DNA from 4 places in the Paenibacillus sp. ALE3 genome. Region 2 is predicted to be linked to each of the others. Evidence: riboswitches for the same ligand, from Rfam matches in the RefSeq annotation. Region 2 holds a riboswitch; each other region holds the start of a gene.
What was found. Region 2 has a riboswitch for cyclic di-AMP ahead of ACXHJ2_RS09730 (3D domain-containing protein). Riboswitches for the same ligand answer to the same signal wherever they lie in the genome.
Positions count from the first base shown of each region.

Region 1: another riboswitch for cyclic di-AMP. It lies ahead of ACXHJ2_RS23380 (C40 family peptidase); the one in region 2 lies ahead of ACXHJ2_RS09730 (3D domain-containing protein).
Region 3: another riboswitch for cyclic di-AMP. It lies ahead of ACXHJ2_RS23775 (3D domain-containing protein); the one in region 2 lies ahead of ACXHJ2_RS09730 (3D domain-containing protein).
Region 4: another riboswitch for cyclic di-AMP. It lies ahead of ACXHJ2_RS03200 (TrkH family potassium uptake protein); the one in region 2 lies ahead of ACXHJ2_RS09730 (3D domain-containing protein).

Region 1 is NZ_CM134214.1:5,197,109-5,201,757, reverse strand. Features, by position in the region: gene motA (flagellar motor stator protein MotA) at 1-360, opposite strand, end outside; gene ACXHJ2_RS23395 (hypothetical protein) at 548-841, shown strand; gene ACXHJ2_RS23390 (4a-hydroxytetrahydrobiopterin dehydratase) at 959-1,258, shown strand; gene ACXHJ2_RS23385 (GNAT family N-acetyltransferase) at 1,337-1,843, opposite strand; gene ACXHJ2_RS23380 (C40 family peptidase) at 2,147-2,647, opposite strand; cyclic di-AMP (ydaO/yuaA leader) riboswitch at 2,653-2,790, opposite strand; gene ACXHJ2_RS23375 (hypothetical protein) at 3,067-3,894, opposite strand; gene ACXHJ2_RS23370 (M1 family metallopeptidase) at 3,906-4,649, opposite strand, start outside.
Region 2 is NZ_CM134214.1:2,155,893-2,160,541, reverse strand. Features, by position in the region: gene ACXHJ2_RS09740 (NADH:flavin oxidoreductase/NADH oxidase) at 50-1,072, opposite strand; gene ACXHJ2_RS09735 (polysaccharide deacetylase family protein) at 1,374-2,180, shown strand; gene ACXHJ2_RS09730 (3D domain-containing protein) at 2,380-3,048, opposite strand; cyclic di-AMP (ydaO/yuaA leader) riboswitch at 3,055-3,235, opposite strand; gene ACXHJ2_RS09725 (amino acid ABC transporter ATP-binding protein) at 3,466-4,188, opposite strand; gene ACXHJ2_RS09720 (ABC transporter substrate-binding protein/permease) at 4,175-4,649, opposite strand, start outside.
Region 3 is NZ_CM134214.1:5,301,113-5,305,761, reverse strand. Features, by position in the region: gene ACXHJ2_RS23785 (HD domain-containing protein) at 1-306, shown strand, start outside; gene ACXHJ2_RS23780 (TatD family hydrolase) at 349-1,119, shown strand; cyclic di-AMP (ydaO/yuaA leader) riboswitch at 1,320-1,600, shown strand; gene ACXHJ2_RS23775 (3D domain-containing protein) at 1,872-3,020, shown strand; gene rnmV (ribonuclease M5) at 3,166-3,711, shown strand; gene rsmA (16S rRNA (adenine(1518)-N(6)/adenine(1519)-N(6))-dimethyltransferase RsmA) at 3,719-4,603, shown strand.
Region 4 is NZ_CM134214.1:701,668-706,316, forward strand. Features, by position in the region: gene uvrC (excinuclease ABC subunit UvrC) at 1-176, shown strand, start outside; gene ACXHJ2_RS03195 (CPBP family intramembrane glutamic endopeptidase) at 145-1,875, opposite strand; cyclic di-AMP (ydaO/yuaA leader) riboswitch at 2,137-2,289, shown strand; gene ACXHJ2_RS03200 (TrkH family potassium uptake protein) at 2,699-4,039, shown strand; gene ACXHJ2_RS03205 (potassium channel family protein) at 4,058-4,649, shown strand, end outside.

The DNA.
Region 1 (4,649 bases), 2.8 Mb from region 2:
ACCATCGATAATCATTCGCATACCGCCGCGCATAAAGGGATCGTCGATCTCTTCGACCTTGGATTCCAGCGCGAGCAGACCTTCACGACGGGTAATGGATGCCCATTCGGTAAATGTACCGATAAGCTCCTTGCGATCCAGCAATTTCTGCTGGGTAAAAATAATTTTAAACAGCTTTGGCACCCGTTTCATGTCATCCATCGGAAACGCCATGAATATACTTGCTGCTGTTCCGACGAAAATAATCATGTAAGCAGCGGGATTATTGACCAGATTGACGACTGGCGCGCCCTTCAGGATCATCCCGACGACCAGTGACAAAAGCCCGAGCACAAGTCCAATAATGGTTGTAATTTGCATGATACACCTCATCCATGAGAATAGATTTTGAATCCTTTCATGCCGCATGGGTCGTCCTTGCCCCAAGCGCGTCATTATGAGACGGATTATAGTATTTATCGACAAAACTCTCTTTTTTGTTAAGGGCCAATTTCCGGTATAATAAAGTGATTATGTATTGAATCGCTGAACCATTGGAGGAAATAGCATGGGAGTAAAGCATGGGCGCGAGTATGAACAAATTTTGAACGATTTGACAGAGGCTGTGGGACGCATTCCAGATAGCTATGGATTTTTTGAAATGGAAGCAGAAGATTGGGACAGGCTGAACCCGATGGGGCGTCAGGAAGTCAATGAAGCTTTGGCAGAAGACCTATTTTATGCACTGGGTACGGAGCCCGTAATCACTGTAGGCAGCGGCGTTGTGATTTATGAGCCGGAGCAGCACCGGATCTATGTACTCATCGGGGATGAGGAGCTGACGTCGGTCCCATTGATTTGATGGCCGTCTTATGGATTTATCAACGGGGCCGTGGTAATATGTACACCAATATATCGTAGTTTTGGCCGCATTTAAGCGGCTGAAAGGCTTCCGTATAAACGGGGAGGAGTTCGTAACATGCCTTTTACACAAGAAGAGATTGAAGCACATCTGGAGAAGCTGGAGGGCTGGGAACTGGAGGAAGGACGTTGGATCGTTCGGAAATATAATTTTTCCAGTTTTATGAAAGGAATTGCCTTCGTGGATGAAGTTGCCGCTATATCTGAGGCATTTAATCACCATCCATTTATTACGATTGATTACAAGACCGTGACTCTGCGTTTGACCTCCTGGGACGATGGCGGTATTATGGCTGTAGATATTAAGGAAGCCCAACAATATAATGAAGCTTTCGAAAAAATGCGCAGCAGTCATTGAGTTTGTAATGATCTGTCGTATATATGAAGAGCGCCTTCGCTATACAACATCGCGGTTGTATAGTGAAGGCGCTCTTATTTATAGAACCCGATTCTGTTGTTCAGGACGATATACCATACAATGGAACGGCTTTCTGCCATCTGGAGTCTGGCGTTCATAGGTATCCGTCAGCTCAAATCCAGCTGCCTTGTAGGCTCGGATAGCCCGCTGATTCCAAGTGAGAACCTCTAGGTCAATTTCATTCTGCGGATGACGTCGTCTGGCTTCCTCGGCAATGGCCCGGACAAAATCGGAGCCTGTGCCATGTCCGCATCTTTCGGGATGCATTCCAAGACCCAGCCGGGTCACACCGACCATAGGAAAATATTGAGCAAATCCCGTCAGCTCATTCTCTTCGTCCAGTACGGCAACATATTGCTCTTGGCGAAGCGTGGGACTTCCAAATTCGACTTCAAGTGCCTTCATTTGTTCCCAGGGAAGCCAGCCGTATATGTTGTAGGGGGGATCATAGCGCCACTCACAGATTTCAGCCGCTTGATGCTCGTCCATCGGTACAATCCGGTAGTTGGATATTGAGGCCGGCACTTTTCCATTCCTCCTTATGCAGATACTTCAATCATTAACCACAGATTGTAGACAAGTTGTAGGAGAATGGCAAGCGTGTTTATTTCGTACCTAAGTCGGGTATACATTCAATAAGAAGGATTTACTGCTCATATGCTCCCCCAGCGGTGGCGGTAAAACCGACGATGTTCGCTAAAACTGAAACCTTTTGAGGTGTCGGTTCGTCAGTAATGATAATAATTACTGATGTAGTGGACATAAAAAACCGCAATTCGATTCCGGCCAGAATCAAATTGCGGCTAGGGTTAGCTTGCTGTGCGGTAGTTATTCTACGTTGTCGTCATCAGGAATATCTGAAGCTACAGAATGGTAAGCGTCTGTGCTCATAATTCTTTTTGCACCGACATAACGGTTAGCGTAATAATTTTCGTTCAGTGAGCTAACTACTACACCACGTGAAGTCGAGGAGTGGGCGAATTTCCCTTCACCTACGAAGATACCTACATGGGAAACGCCTCTTCCTGTGGTGTTGAAGAACACCAGGTCGCCTGGTCTCATTTCATCGCGGGATACAGAAGCTCCCATTTTGAATTGTGATCCAGATTGATGCGGCAGTTTAATTCCCAGTTTGTTGAATACATACATTGTGAAGCCGGAGCAATCGAATCCCTCGAGTGTAGTACCTCCGCTTCTATAGTTCGTTCCTTTGGCATCTTGGATGACCTGGTCCATCTTAGAGTCTGCAAATGCACTGCTGCCACCGAATGTAAAAGATGTAAAGGCAATGGCGAGACCCATGGCTGCGATCGTTAGCTTCTTCTTCAAAAAAAATATACCCCTTCCATTGCCTGCGAGGTTAGCTTAAGGATTCGGTAGAAGGTTCCCCTATGACCACTCTGTTGCGAGATCAATTCACCCAAACTGGTTCCCCCGCTTCCTAGGTGCCAGGAATTAGGCTTAACTTAAGATGTGCACCTTGGAGAGCAGTATTCACGACAACGATGTTTTTAAGATAAAGGTTACAATAAAGATTACAAAGTTGTTACTATCAGTTCACTGCGATTATTGTAACAAAGACAGCAGGCTTTGGCAAATGTTTCATCGCAAAAAGTTACAAAAAAAATCTGTTCCTAACGCCCTAGGAACAGATTCTGTTAACAGTATTCAGTTATGTGCCGTTTGCACGGGAAAGAAAAAAGTTTTTTCGACAGCTAAAAATGCAGGAGAAAGCATAAAGAGAGGGATTAGCCTCTGCTGGAGATATCGATGTGCCATAGACGATACTGCGAACTGATATGCCACAGCCTGACCAGACTGGTAACAAAATGATACGATTGCTGGAGAATTAGCGCCAACATACCAGTCCAAATCATCGCTACGGTGCCAAATAGACCGAAGACCAGCAGCACACAAGCACCAAGCAAGAGAGATACGCTTACAGCCGGAAGAAGCTGGCGAAAGAAGGCGAGCAGGGACGATAGTATGGCGTGACCACTGACCGTGCCCAGTTGCATATACAGGATGCACTGCCGAATGAACCAACCGTAAGCCACCCACCCAATGGCATAGGGCAACAAATGCAGCAGGTAAGAGGAAGATTGCAGCGTCCCTGCTACAATAGGATAGAGTCTCGGTACCACCCAGAAGGCGGGAAGCAGCAGCAAACCCAACTCGATGATGTAATACAACAGAGATGACATACCGTGACGTTTCATCCCCTTGAAGAAGGACAGGCTTTGCGGTTCAGACGCATCGGTATACAGGCTTTGATATATGCCAGCTCTAATGAAGGGAGTGATTAGGACGCGCAATACGGTCGCCCCTAATAGTATCCATAAATACACATGTACTTCCTGGCTGTCCATCAAGGCGATCTGCCCCTCCATCCAAAACAAGGTCTTTCCCAGCTCGTTTTGGCTCTGATCAGGATAACGCAGCAGCAGCGGGACAACGGCCGACTGTACCAGCCGATAGAGAAATACTCCCCACAGCAGACGATACAAAAATAAAATGATAACGATATAAAAGCGTATGCGCACTAGCGCCCAGCCTTCTTTTAAAACAGTCCGCATCTATAGACACCTCACCATGACAGACTTCCAAGCAGTGTCTCCAACAGCTTGGTTACACTCACACTCCAACGGGTTTGTTGCTTTTCGTCCAATTCAGCCTTCAGGCTATTATTAATATGCTTGTTCTCCAGTGCAATAGTGTATAGAGGATCAACCGTCACATAGGACACGGGAGAGGTGCTTTTGAGTCGGAAAGATGTACTTTTGCCCGTACCGTCCCATGCCTTAAATATTGTGGTGCCATCCTTGAAGGTAAATTGAACAGGGATCTTGGGATAATCTGCTCCTTTTTTGCTGAGCGTCACGACTGCTTCATATCCATTCTCCAACTTGCGGTTCGTGATGCGATCGACAGAAAAGTCCGCCATCTGGCCGTCATATACATATTGTTCAAAATAGTGGCTCCATGAGCGTCCAGTCACCCTCTCCACGACACGCTGAAAATCCTGTGAGGTCGGATGCTTGAATCGGTAGGTCTGGACATAGGTTCGCATAATCCGGTCCATTTTTTTCGTACCCACCTGACGTTCAATACCTCGTAGTACCAGCTTGCCTCGTGAGTAGGCATTTTGTGCATACTCAGCCGACGATCCGTACTTCCAGGATTCGCGGTTTAGGGGCTGTGGAGAAGCTACCTGTCCGGATTGTAATGGCAAGTTGGGGATAAGCCCATATTCTTGCTCCATGAGCCGTTCTTCTGCATAGGAGGTGAAGCCTTCATCCAGCCAGGGCTCCTCAAATTCATTATTGGCTAC
Region 2 (4,649 bases):
GCTCTGTACACATGTTTACGCAAGCTTTGCAAAGAGGTTTCAAAAATATCTAAAAACCGCGTAGATAAGGCTCTGGGATATCTGCCTGTACTTTTAGCGCCCGTGAAGCATGCAGCGCCCAATAGGGATCACGCAGCATGGCACGCCCTATGGCTACCAGATCAGCTTCATTTTGCTGAACGACTCGGCGGGCATCCTCATAATCATCCAATAAGCCGACAGCAATGACAGGCACATTCAATTTTTCACGGATGGTATGAGCCAAATCGACCTGATAACCAGCACGCGCAGACGGGCCTCCGCTGGAGCCTATCGGACCCTCACCACCAGAAGAAATATGGAAAATGTCTACACCTGCATCACGATATCGTTCCCCTATGGCTGCTATGTATTCAACATCATATCCGTCTTGGACATATTCTTTGGCAGATATCCGCATTAGCACAGGCATATCAGCAGGAAGTACCTCTTTAACAGCACGGATCACCTCAACACCAAACAGTGACAAATCCTGCCCATATTCATCTTCTCTGGTATTGGTTAAAGGGGAATGAAATTGATGGATCAGATAGCCGTGAGCACCATGAATCTCTACCGTGTCAAAACCAGCTTCTACCGCCCGGCGAGCCCCCTCTTTGTAGGCCTGAACCAGTTCCTTGACTTCTGCTCTCGTCAAAGTGTGGGGATCTTTAAAGCGTTCACTAAAGGGGATCGAGGACGGGCCTACAGGTGTCTCAGCATCCTCGGCCTTGCGTCCGGCATGGCCTAATTGAATGGCAATTTTGGCACCATACTTGTGGACTTCCTCTACAATTTTGCGATATGCAGGAATATGTTCGTCACTCCAAATGCCCAAATCACGATCCGTAATGCGTCCATCCGGATGAACCGCTGTCATTTCCACAATTATGAGCCCAGTCCCTCCTACCGCGCGACTCACATAATGGACATAATGCCAATCCGTCGGTTTGCCGTCCTTGGCCTCCACGCTGTATTGGCACATTGGGGGCATGACAATCCGATTTCTTAAGGAAAGCCCCTTTAATTGATAAGGAGTAAACAAGTCGGTCACTTTTATCCATCCTTCCCTCAATTCCAGTCTGTATCATTATGAATAGCATCCCCATTATACACCAGCTGTCACGGTATACCGAATCCTTTGTAAGGCTAAAACTTGCGAAAATGCTTCAGTTTTCGGTCATGTTTAAGAGAATATGTCCGTTTACTTCGTCATCTTCACAGATATCCGCTTCATGATGTGCTTCTCTTCAGTCGTGTAGGGCTTCACTCAATCACCAGCATAATTTTAATAGGACAGGTACATAATAGCTGAGAGCACCACTAGGTACCACGCACGGAAAGGGGGAATATAAATGCGGTACAGGGGAGTGTTGCCATGTTTAGCACTGTTACTAGCATTTTCAAGTTTTCCCGTTCACGCGGATACGTCTCCCAACATCGGAACGCCCCATCCCAAGGAAGCTGCTGCCGCTACTTCGGTATATCAAAGTAAAGATCGAGCTGCTCCAACATTAGCGATGCTACGAAAAAAGCATGCGGACATTTTTAAAATGTGCGGCCCGCACACCCGCCAAATTGCCTTAACCTTTGATGATGTGCCCGATTCAAGGTATACGCCGCAGGTTTTGGACGTATTACACGCAAACGGTATCAAAGCTACCTTTTTTATCGTCGGCCATCGTGCGGAAAAGCATCCGGGGATCATACGCCGCATCATCCGCGAGGGCCATGCTATAGGAAACCACTCCTATACTCATCCGGATTTCAGAAAGGCCACACCAGAGCGCTTTCACCACCAGATTACAAAAACAGAACGCATTTTAGAAGCCAGCGCAGGTTTTCGACCCAGATTGATACGACCACCCTATGGTGAAATCACGGAGCCTCAAATCCAGTGGGCACGTCGTCATGGGTACATGATCGTCAATTGGAATGTGGACTCTCTAGACTGGAAGGGATTAAGCAAAACACAGATTCAGCGCAACGTGATCCCGGCTACCGGACCTGGCTCCATTATTTTAATGCATGCAGGTGGAGGTCAAAGTTCCAACTTACAAGGTACTGTCCAAGCTTTGCCGGGTCTAATCCACTCTTTAAAAGCTAAGGGCTACAAGTTTGTCACAGTCCCCCGGCTACTTCACACATCGGAACGAAAATAACAGTATGTCTAAGCCTCGCATATACCAACAACGTAAAAAGGCTGCCTTAACGAGCAGAATGTTTCTGCTTGTAAGACAGCCTTTTTTACGATAAACGACCAGACCTGATAAGAAGTCGTCCCAGTTATATGTTGTATGCTATAATATTAAGTTTACATAATATTTATTATGTTTAATGAAATTAAACATATGCACACTGCTATTTATCAATGACGTACAGTTTCACATTTTGGAAACCGAAATCGTTCACGAATGATTTGTTGCCAGGGATAAAGATATCAATCCGCTTTCCGGTAATAGCGCTGCCCTGATCACGGGCAACGGCCACAAAAGAATGGTCGGGCAAGCCCGGATGGGAATAGCCTGTAACTAGCACCTTTGTTCCCATAGGAATGACTTTCGGGTCTACCGCAATTGTACCTAGTTTAAGCGGATTGCCGTAGTAATCGACTGCACCCCATTTGCCATTTTCATCAGCTGCGGCTGAATATGCTGTTGCTTTAACATCAACTACTTTACTGTAATTGAACGTTTTGCCCCATGCTTCAATTGTTGGTCTCTCATTCGCTGGTGCTTTCTCCGTAAGAAGCTGTGGCTTCGAATCCGAAGCCGCCTTCACACTTTTTTCGTCTGGAACTTTAATTTGCAGACCTGCATATATGTTGTTGGACGCAATATCAGGGTTAGCCTTCGTCAACTCATCTACCGATACCCCATAACGTTGAGCAAGCAAAAAGAAGGTATCGCCTTCTTTGGCAGTATGAAGCGAAGCAGCATCTGCTACTCCAGCTGTCTGGGCCAGTCCTGCAATAGCTGCGGCAAGCACCGCAAATTTCATGTTTTTTCCAATATGTTTTAAATGTTTCAAAGCTATGTACCTCCTCTGTTATGCCTGCGAAGTTAGCTGTCGGATTCGGACTCAGGAGAAGCCCTATGCTTGTGCAATTCACCCCTAGGCATATTCCACAACATCTTATGACGCATTGGAATAATTGCCGTTGTTACGTCCCCCGCACTTCCCACGGTTTGAGCCCAGCATTGAGCATTTGTTATCATTGCTGCTGCTCCGGTAAGTTTTGGCTTACTGCATAATATCACAATTTTGTAACCTTATCTGCATGAAAATGTTGGGAACCTTGAACATCATACTATACTCATTACAATTTTGTCATCAAAAATCGGTTTTTTGTTACGAAAATATGGAGATATGGTGACAAAAAGAGAAAAGCCCTCCGTGAAACATTATCACGAGAGGGCTTTGTTAATATTTCATAAAAGCATTTTCTTACAGCACTTTAGCAAGAAAATCACGGGTACGGTCATGGCTTGGAGTACCGAAAACTTGCTCAGGCGTACCTTGTTCTATAATTTGACCGTTGTCCATAAAGATGATTCGATCCCCTACCTCACGGGCAAAGCCCATTTCATGCGTCACGATCACCATCGTCATGCCGCCCTCAGCGAGCTTCTTCATCACGTCCAGAACCTCTCCAACCATTTCAGGGTCAAGGGCAGAAGTAGGCTCATCGAACAGCATTACGTGCGGCTGCATGGCCAAAGCACGTGCTATCGCAATACGTTGCTTTTGACCACCAGATAACTGGTTCGGGTAGGTATTCTTTTTATCCTCAAGACCCACAGTCCGCAAGAGCTCCAGTGCAATTTTCTCCGCTTCTTTCCCCGATTGCTTCTTCACCTGCGTTGGTGCAAGCGTCAGATTCTGCAGTATTGTTTTATGCGGAAACAGATTAAAATGCTGGAAAACCATCCCCATCTTCTCCCGAGTCGCATTGATATTATGACCACGGGCCGTAATCGGCTCACCCTCAAACAAGATTTCCCCTTCTGTTGGCTGTTCCAACAGATTCATACAACGTAAAAACGTACTTTTCCCCGAACCACTCGGGCCGATAATGACGACAACTTCACCTTTGGCGATATCTATATCAATACCTTTTAAAATTTCATTCTTACCGAATGATTTACGCAGTTGTTTAACGGTGATCACTGGCTCTCAACTTCCTTTCCCATAAACCCAACAGCTTAGATAAGCTGAATGTCATTACAAAATAAATAGCGGCTGCGATTACGAACGGACTCAAGCCTTCGTAGGTAATATTCTTAATGACCTGGGCTTGATACATAATATCCACCATCCCAATGGTCGAAATAATAGAAGATTCTTTAATGATCGTAATGAACTCATTACCAATAGCAGGCAATATAGATTTAAATGCTTGCGGTAAAATGACGTGTCGCATCGCTTTGCCTCGTCCCATCCCGAGCGAGCGGGCAGCTTCCATCTGTCCACGGTCTACGGCCTGAATACCAGCACGGAAAATTTCAGCTAAATATGCCGAACTATTCAGAGACAATGTAATTATACCGGACTGGAGTGGCGTAAAATTAACACCCAACGTCAAAGCAACTCCGTAATGAATGATCATAAGCTGCACCAGCATAGGTGTG
Region 3 (4,649 bases), 2.7 Mb from region 2:
GATACCGTTGACCATATTCGAGAGGCTTTGGAAAAGGCTGGCTTGCATCCTGAATATGATCTTGAAATTGATTTTCCGACAGATCTTCCTTATGATGTGTTTCGGCAGGGCGGTTCAACGGACAACCAGATTTTACTGCTTGGACGTCAGGGCGAGGTGCGGGAAATATCCGAAGTTTCAGAAATTGTACGCTCAATAAGTGGCATTCACCGAGGAAAATATCACATGTATTTTCCCCAGAATAAATTGAACGGGGTAAAAGAAAGGCTTCCTGCCGAAATAAGGAATTATTTTGTCAAACAATAGACAAATATATAGAAATGTAAGTAAGAAAAGGAGATGAAAACCTTGGATTTATTCGACACTCATACTCACCTAGATGCGCCACAATTTGACGAAGACCGTGAAGAAGTTATAGCACGTGCTGTCGAATCAGGAGTAACACGGATGATCAATATCGGATTTAATCGTGAGACCATTCCATCCACCATGAAGCTGGCTGAGACGTATGATTTTATTTATGCAGCCGTTGGATGGCATCCGCAGGATGCCATTACAATGCAGGAGGGTGATTTAGAATGGATTGCATCGTTATGCAGTCATAAAAAGGTTGTAGCGATCGGAGAGATCGGTCTGGATTATTATTGGGATACATCACCAAAGGATGTGCAGCAGCGGGTACTTCGAAATCAAATTGGCCTGGCACGTGAGCTCAACATGCCAATTGTTATCCATAACCGGGATGCACATGAAGATATTGTGAGGATTTTACGTGAGGAAAAGGCGGGCGAGATTGGCGGAGTCATGCACTCCTTTTCTGGGAGTTGGGAGACAGCTAAAATGGTGCTGGATATGGGTTTCCACCTTTCCTTCGGCGGGCCCATAACGTTCAAAAATGCCAAGCAGCCAAAAGAGGTGCTGGCCCAGGTACCGTTGGACCGTCTGCTTATTGAAACGGACGCGCCTTACTTGACGCCTCATCCGTTTCGTGGGAAGCGAAATGAGTCGGCATATGTGAGATTGGTGGCAGAGGCAGCCGCCCAAATTAAGGGAATTACGGTGGAGGAATTGGTATCCATTACGACCCAAAATGCCTTGGAACGATTTGACATTCAGTGAAAAAGCGAAGAAATCAATCAAAATAAAGAGATAGACGGAGCTAATTATGATTTTGTTGCAGGAAACTCAAGAATATTACAATTTTTTAACCGAATATTTTGAAAAATGTACTTGAAACCTGCTTTACAACATGCATGGAAACAGGATATCATCTTTTCAGTGAATTGTTGTTGAGTGTAAACATCAACAAATCATTTCATGAACCAGTCTCGCTGAGTCCCTTTTACAGGGAACGGGGGAACCGATATGGCTTACAGTACGTCCGGCGTATGTGCAAGAGATATTATCTCTTCAGTAGCCGGCTCGACCGAAATTCATTTCCTGGATGGGATTGAACAGGTAGAGAAGCCGTATTTCGATTTCTTTCTGGGTCTTCGGGGTGAATGTGAAGGCGACCGCCATGAGCGGTTGACCTAAGCTAGGGCGACTCTCTACGTCCGAACCCGACAGCTAACCCCGTAAGCGTAACAAGAGAGAAGCCATCTCGTGCATGAGTTTTCCCGCATATTCACACATGTCGGAAGCCACGAAAGAGCTCTCTAGTCTCTTTCTTTGGCTTTTTTTGTTGTGAATAAAAGAAAATCTGTCATCATACTGTGGTTAAACAGGGGAGGACAGCATGCCGCGAAGACGGGTACATGGTGCAGGACAGTCGCAGTACGGGCTTGTCTTGTAGAAAATCTGTTATAGTCACGTCAACGATCAACTATGTCTTACTCCAGACGGCGGGCTATGTAAGGAGGACGGAGGAAATGGGCATTTTCCGAAAAGAGGAGACCCATGAGTCACGCTCATCCAGCATGTCTTACGTATTACGTTGGAAGCAAGAGAATGTGCGCCAGGCTGCTTTGGTTGCTATTTTTCTAATCGCACTAACGATTATGATTTCAATTCTGATGTACACGCAATCTAAAAAACAAGTCTTTTTTGTCATCGATGGTAAGGCATCTGCGGTAGAAACCCGGGAATCCAAGCTCCAAGATTTGCTCAATGAGCATTCTATTTCACTTCAGCCGCATGATACAATTTCCATGCCGCTAAACGGGGCAGTACAGGATGGGGATCGCGTAGTCATTAAACGTGCCAATCAGGTTAAAGTATCCTCAGGCAATGAGACGAAAAAGCTGTACACAACAGAAAATACAGTAGAGGGTGCCATTCGCACTTCGGGCTATAAATTATCATCAACGGATAAAGTTTACCCTGCGTTGGATGCCTCTGTTTCAGCTAACATGGACATAAAAATCGTCCGTGTGAAGAAACAGCAGGTCGAACAGAAAAAACAAGTGCCTTATCAGGTCATCAAAACGGCAGATCCAAGTCTCTATAAAGGCGATAATCGAGTCATTCAAAGTGGCAAATCGGGTGTGGTAGTCCAGCATGTTCAAAAGGTATACCATGATGGAAAATTGGTGTCCAAACAGCTGGTCAACAAGGAAGTCGCACAAAATCGTGTGGATAAGGTAATTGCGGTAGGAACGAAGAAAAAACCGGTCGTTCTAGCTGCTTCCATCAGCCCTAAAGATGCGGTTAAGGCTACAAAGGTTAGTTCGGGCAGTGCTGTCCGTAAAGCAGGTATTAATTTTAATTATAAAAAAGTTTTACAAAATGTCTCCATGACGGCGTACTCCGCCCAGGAGCCAGGTATCGGTACACGTACCGCCTCCGGCACGCGTGTCACGGAAGGACGCACCATCGCTGTCGATCCGAGTGTAATTCCAATCGGATGGTGGGTGTATATTGAAGGGGTAGGCTTCCGCCGTGCGGAGGATACCGGTGGCGCGATTAAAGGCCACAAAATCGATGTGTATTATGAGAGTTTAAGCCGGGCTAACCAATTTGGTCGTAAGCACGGTAAAACCGTATATGTTATCGGACCTGTAAAGCCGGAAATCAACTAAAACAGGTTGTGTATGTTGAGGACAATGCGATAGTATTAACAACATAGTAATGCCATGCTAAGAAGAGGATATCCTCTTCTTATTTTGTTTTCAAAAGCAGGGAAAGATAATATATGTTGCTGTGTAGCAGTGGAGGGAAACGAAGATGATCAAGGAAGTGATCGTGGTGGAAGGCCGGGATGATACAGTAGCCATTCGCCGTGCTGTCGAAGCAGATACGATAGAAACTGGTGGTTCAGCCATTAATAAAATGACGCTGCGGAAAATTGCATTGGCACAGGAACGGCGGGGGGTCATTATTTTAACTGATCCCGATCATGCAGGGGAGCGTATCCGTAAAATTATCGCCTCCAAGGTCCCCGGCTGCAAGCAGGCTTTTATACCTGAGGCAGAGGCGACACGCAAAGGGGATATTGGCGTGGAGAATGCCTCCCCGGAAGCCATCAGACACGCTCTCGCGCGGGTACATACGACAGTGGAAGGCGCCGAACCGCTGATTGAAATGGCGGACCTGATTGACGCTGGACTTATTACCCACCCCAATGCTGCTGCACGCCGTATGGCCTTGGGGAATGTACTGGGTATTGGCTATTGTAACGGAAAGCAGCTACATAAGCGGCTCTCTGTATTTCAGATCAGTCGTGAGGAATTTGCCAGTGCGCTGGCACAAATCGAAAGTGAAGGATTGTGATATCCGTATGACAGGGATTCAAGATATAGCAACACCGCGGCGTACGAAGGAAATTATTCAAAGGCACGGTTTTTCGTTCAAAAAGAGTCTGGGACAAAACTTTCTAATTGATCAAAATATTCTGAGCAAGATCGTAAATGCTGCCGGATTGGATGATACAAAGGGCGCGCTTGAGATCGGTCCGGGCATTGGAGCTTTGACCGAGAAGTTGGCGCAATCCGCTAAGGCAGTTACCGCTGTTGAGATTGACCAGCGGCTGTTGCCCATTCTTGAAGAAGTGCTGGCCCCTTACGAGCATGTAAAGGTTCGCCATGGAGACGTGTTAAAGCTGGATTTGCGTGAAGTGTTTGCAGCTGACTTTGCAGACGTGAGCAAAGTGAGTGTCGTCGCTAATCTGCCGTATTACGTCACTACACCGATTCTGATGCGTCTACTGGAGGACAAGCTTCCTTTGGAGAATATCGTCGTTATGATTCAAAAAGAGGTGGCTGAGCGCATGGCTGCGTCTCCTGGTACGAAGGATTACGGCAGCTTAAGCATAGCCGTGCAATATTACAGCGAGCCTGAGTTAGTCTGTACGGTGCCGAATACAGTATTTATTCCTCAGCCGAATGTTGATTCGGCAGTTATTCGGCTGCGTGTACGAGAAGTCCCTCCGGTGGAAGTGGTGGACGAGAAGCACTTTTTTGAAGTGGTTCATGCCGCTTTTGCCCAACGCCGTAAAACCATTTCAAATAACCTAAAAAGCCGCTTCTTCACCAAAGAGAACAGGGACACGCTGGAGCCGTTGTTGCAACAAGCTGATATTGAGCCCTCCCGTCGAGGGGAAACGCTGAGTATCGAGGAATTTGCGCGTCTGAGCGCCGTGCTGTTGGAGGCCGGTATATCCTAAGTTGGAACCAAACTGTGCATTCACCCATACGATATAGGAGGGGTGA
Region 4 (4,649 bases), 1.5 Mb from region 2:
CTTCCCAGTTGGACTCCATTCCAGGCATCGGCGAGAAACGGCGTAAGTTGCTGCTTAAGCATTTTGGATCGCTCAAAAAAATAAGAGAGGCCAGCGTCGAAGACTTCCGGCCTCTCTCTATTGGGGATAAGCTTGCTCGTCAGATTATAGCTGCCCTTCGGGAGGAGGAGTCGTAGAATACGGCTCCTCTTTTTTCATGGGTTCAAACATGATTCGATTAGGTTTTTTGGGACTAAACCAGTAAATGATGTAGCCTACAATAGCCGGAAGTAAGATCCAGAATAGGCCGGCGCTCACATTCACGGTGTCTCCCAGACTTATCACACTAAGCCCCATTAATATGCTATCAAAAATAACGTGGCTGAACATAGCAGCGATAAAGCCGTAACGCAAGAACACGAAACTAAACAGCAAACCAAGAAAAGTCAGCTCAATAGGTCTGGAAATCACCGGATAGATCGGATAAAGCGTATGTCCCAGTGCCCAAATAAGCGTAGTGATCAGACAAGCAACAAACGTATTCTTGACTATTTTTTTTACCATCGGAATACCAAATAGACGGTAAACAGTTTCTTCTCCAATACCTGCCATCCAAGCCATAATCGGCAATAGCCATGGATAAGCCATATTGTAAGGGGACTGCGTGGCGTCTGTAGTGGAGAACGTATTAAATGTGCGCTCCAATACAAAGAACAAAATGGATTGTACGCCCAGTAAAATGAAGGCCCACAAGTAACCGACATACATACTGCGAAGCACATACAATCCGTAGCCCGGCTCTTTAGCACGTGGCCATGCATTTAGTCCAACCTGACGCATAAGCCCGTCGCCGCCTACCAAGGAGAAATAGAGGGCTACAGCCATGAAGAAGGTAACACCAACCTGGAATACCATAAGAAATATAAGCATGCCCTTACTGCCTGCTTCAGCTTGCAATAAAGGTAGCATGTTCATTGTCCCAGCTATACTAGCAATAAAGTATACAATGGACAGAATAATACCGCGCACAAATGAAGTATGTCGTCGGGTGAGTGACGCATATACAATGGCAAGTACGCCCAGGACAAAGCTAAATAGGGCATAACCCGCATAAGTCATCCAATTCGCCCAGTATGTTTGCTTTTTAACATAGTCGGTATAGGACGAAGGGGCCGAAAAGCTTTGGGTAAACGAGCGAACATCCCCGTCTTCAAAAGTAAAAGCCAGCGTAAGTACCGAGGCGCCGATTTTCTTTCCGTCCACGGTATATTTTAATCCACCTTCCCCCTCAGTGGTCGCGAGCTTCAATTCAGATGGCTTAAAGCCAAAGCGTTTGATCCATATTGCTGCAGCCTGTTCCTTGGCTTCGAGCGTCATGTCACCCTCAGCTACACGTACAAGTCTGCTTCGTGCTTGTTCATCTGTAGAAACATCAGCCTGTGTGTAATTGGTGCTGGAGGTGATCCGTTTAAAGCTAACGACCTTCCCAGTGGATAAATCCACATGGATTTGCAGCTTGCCCTTCGCTGAGGAGTCAGGCAAATCAACCCGAAAGGTTTCATAAGGATAATTTTTTTTCCATGTACGATCGTACTCTTGAACCAATTTTTCTCTGGATAAATAACCGTACAAATCTGTTTCAGCCTGATAGGTTACGACGGGCTTCTCTGGCTGTGATTCCGTATAGCCCAGCTCGGAACGGGCAAAGTCCAGGGCGTGTATGACCGCTTCTTGTTTGCTGATGACCTTTGCATTCATCAATGATTCCGGACTTGGATTGCTAAGCGAGGGAATAAGCAATTGAAAGATAAAAAAGCAAACCAGGCCAACCCCGCCCAGCAAGCCTAATTTTTTGAAGTTGGCCGTGAGCACGACCGGTTTCCCGATAGGATTCATGAGTTTCCTCCTTAATCTGTAAATAAGAACATCCATTAAAGATATCATACTGCACAGGTTCCCGCCAACAGAGCAGCGATATTCATGAAAACAGAGTGAAAGCACTTTAAAGTTTTAATAAAATTAGATAAGCTGTGATTAACCGATGTCTATTCGCGAATTAAAGCCAATTTCACGTTTTTTCGGCGAAATCGGTTTTGTGATCTGGATAGAGAAGGATTATAATCTTGAGGCAATGCCTATGAAATATATGGGTAATGATATACATTTAAGCCGAATTTCTATGAGAAAACGGGGGAACCATGTTACTGGGGTGAATTTTACAGCCGATCCTGATGGACCGGAAGTGTAAATAGGGCATACTGTGCTGTCCGAATTCGTCAGCTAACCTCGTAGGCTGTGGACAGGAACCAAGTCAGGCACTCGGTTTTCCGGTGTCTTTTTTTGTGTGTATAAAAGTGTTTGGATTGGTTAGACCGCTGCGGGTTCAGATTATTCTTCCGATTGCTGTTATCCCCGGATTTTTTTGATTGTATAAACCCTTTAATGGTTAAAATCCGGAGATAAAGGCAAACGCTTCGCTTCTTCAGAACAATTCTGCCCCCTTCGCTGCTGCTCGCCAATAGCACCAGGGAGCCGGTTAGTGTTTGACATGCATTCTTCCTGTATTCAGGGAATGCTAATTATAGCTACTTAAGGTTTGGAAAATCAAAAAAATCAGGGGCAACGACGATCGGAAGATAAATGGAACGCGTAGCGGGCTTACACCGTATTAAGTCACTGTTTTTATAGTTTTAAGGATTAGGAGAGAAGTGATGAATAGATGAATCCCAATGCACGCTGGCTTCGGCTTTCTCCACCGCAGATATTCGTTGCAGGCTTTGCCATTATCATTCTAATAGGTAGTTTATTGTTAATGTTGCCCATCTCTAATACAACAGGAAAACCACTTGCGTTTATAGACGCTTTGTTTACTGCCGCGTCCGCGACCTGTGTAACCGGGCTTGTCGTTAAGGATACAGGGCTCTTTTTTACAACTTTTGGTCAAATCGTTATCGTTGCGCTGATCCAGATCGGTGGTCTTGGCTTTATGACCATGGCTACCTTGATCGCGCTGGTGTTCAAACGTCGCATTTCCTTGCGGGAGCGCCTTATTTTGCAAGAAGCGATGAATCAGACCTCTGTCGAAGGAATTGTTGGATTGATCCGCAAGGTGCTATGGTACTCGCTGATGATTGAGGGCGTATGTGCAGCTATTTTTTCGATTCGCTGGTCATTTGATATGCCTGTCGGCAGGGCGATTTATTTTGGAATTTGGCATGCCATTTCCATGTTTAATAATGCTGGTTTTGATTTATTCGGTGAATTTCGCAGCCTGACAGGTTATGTATATGATCCGATTGTTAATTTTACAGCCATGTTTCTCATTATTTCGGGTGGTATTGGTTTTGTAGTGATGTCAGACCTGGCAGATTATCGTAAGCGTAAGAGACTATCTTTGCATACCAAGGTGGTACTCAGCATGACAGCTGCTCTGATTGTCGTCGGGACGCTCGTCATTTTTGTATTTGAGTTTACGAATCCAAAGACGCTTGGCTCGCTTGATTGGGGTGGTAAACTGCTGGGTTCTTTATTCCAGTCCGTTACTCCACGTACCGCAGGTGCCAACACGCTGGACATTGCAGGCTTGCGGCAGGCTACGCAGTTTTTTATCATCATACTCATGTTTATTGGAGCTTCGCCTGGCTCCACTGGGGGCGGGATTAAGACCACTACATTTGCCCTGCTCATTGGAGCGGTGTTTTCGATGCTGCGGGGACGGGAAGATATTGTGCTGTTCCGGTACCGACTTGCGCAGGCACGAATTTATAAGGCTTTGACCATTACCTTGCTGGGGCTGCTGTTCGTGATTGGGGTGACGATGATTCTGTCCGCAACCGAAGATCATCATTTTCTAATGATCTTGTTCGAGACAGTGTCTGCATTTGGTACAGTAGGGCTGTCTATGGGGCTTACACCTGATTTGTCAGTTGTAGGCAAGCTGGTGATTACTCTGACGATGTTTGCAGGCAGGCTGGGTCCACTCACGCTAGCTTATGCACTGGGACCGAAAAAGGGTAAGGAATTGTATCGTCATCCAGAAGGTAAAATAATTATAGGGTAAGGGAGTTTTCGAGTAGATATGAAAACGCAGCAGTTTGTAGTCATTGGCCTGGGACGGTTTGGCTCAAGCCTGGCTTTGCAATTGGTGGATATGGGGTGCGAGGTGCTGGGCATTGATCGGAATGAGGATGTTGTAGACAGTATGAGTGAGATCCTGACACATACTGTCGTGGCGGACGCTACAGATGAGGATGCGTTGCGGTCACTGGGCATCCGTAATTTCGATTGCGGCATTGTTGCAATTGGTGATGATATTCAGGTAAGCATCCTGACCGCCATTTTGCTGAAGGAGCTGGGTGTGAGAAAAGTCGTAGCCAAAGCTATATCTGTACTGCATGGGCGTGCGTTAGAGAAGCTTGGGGTGGACCGAGTCATTTATCCGGAACGAGATATGGGTATTCGGGTAGCGCATCAGCTGGTCACGCCTAATCTGCTCGATTATTTGGAGCTGTCCAAGGAATACAGCATTGTGGAACTCAATGTGCCTGCATGTCTGAATGGCAAAACGTTAGCAGAATTAAATGCTCGTACTCGCTTTGGTTGCAGCATCGTGGCACTTCATACGGCGAATGGTATCTTGATCGCGCCGACAGCTATGGATCGGCTGAAAG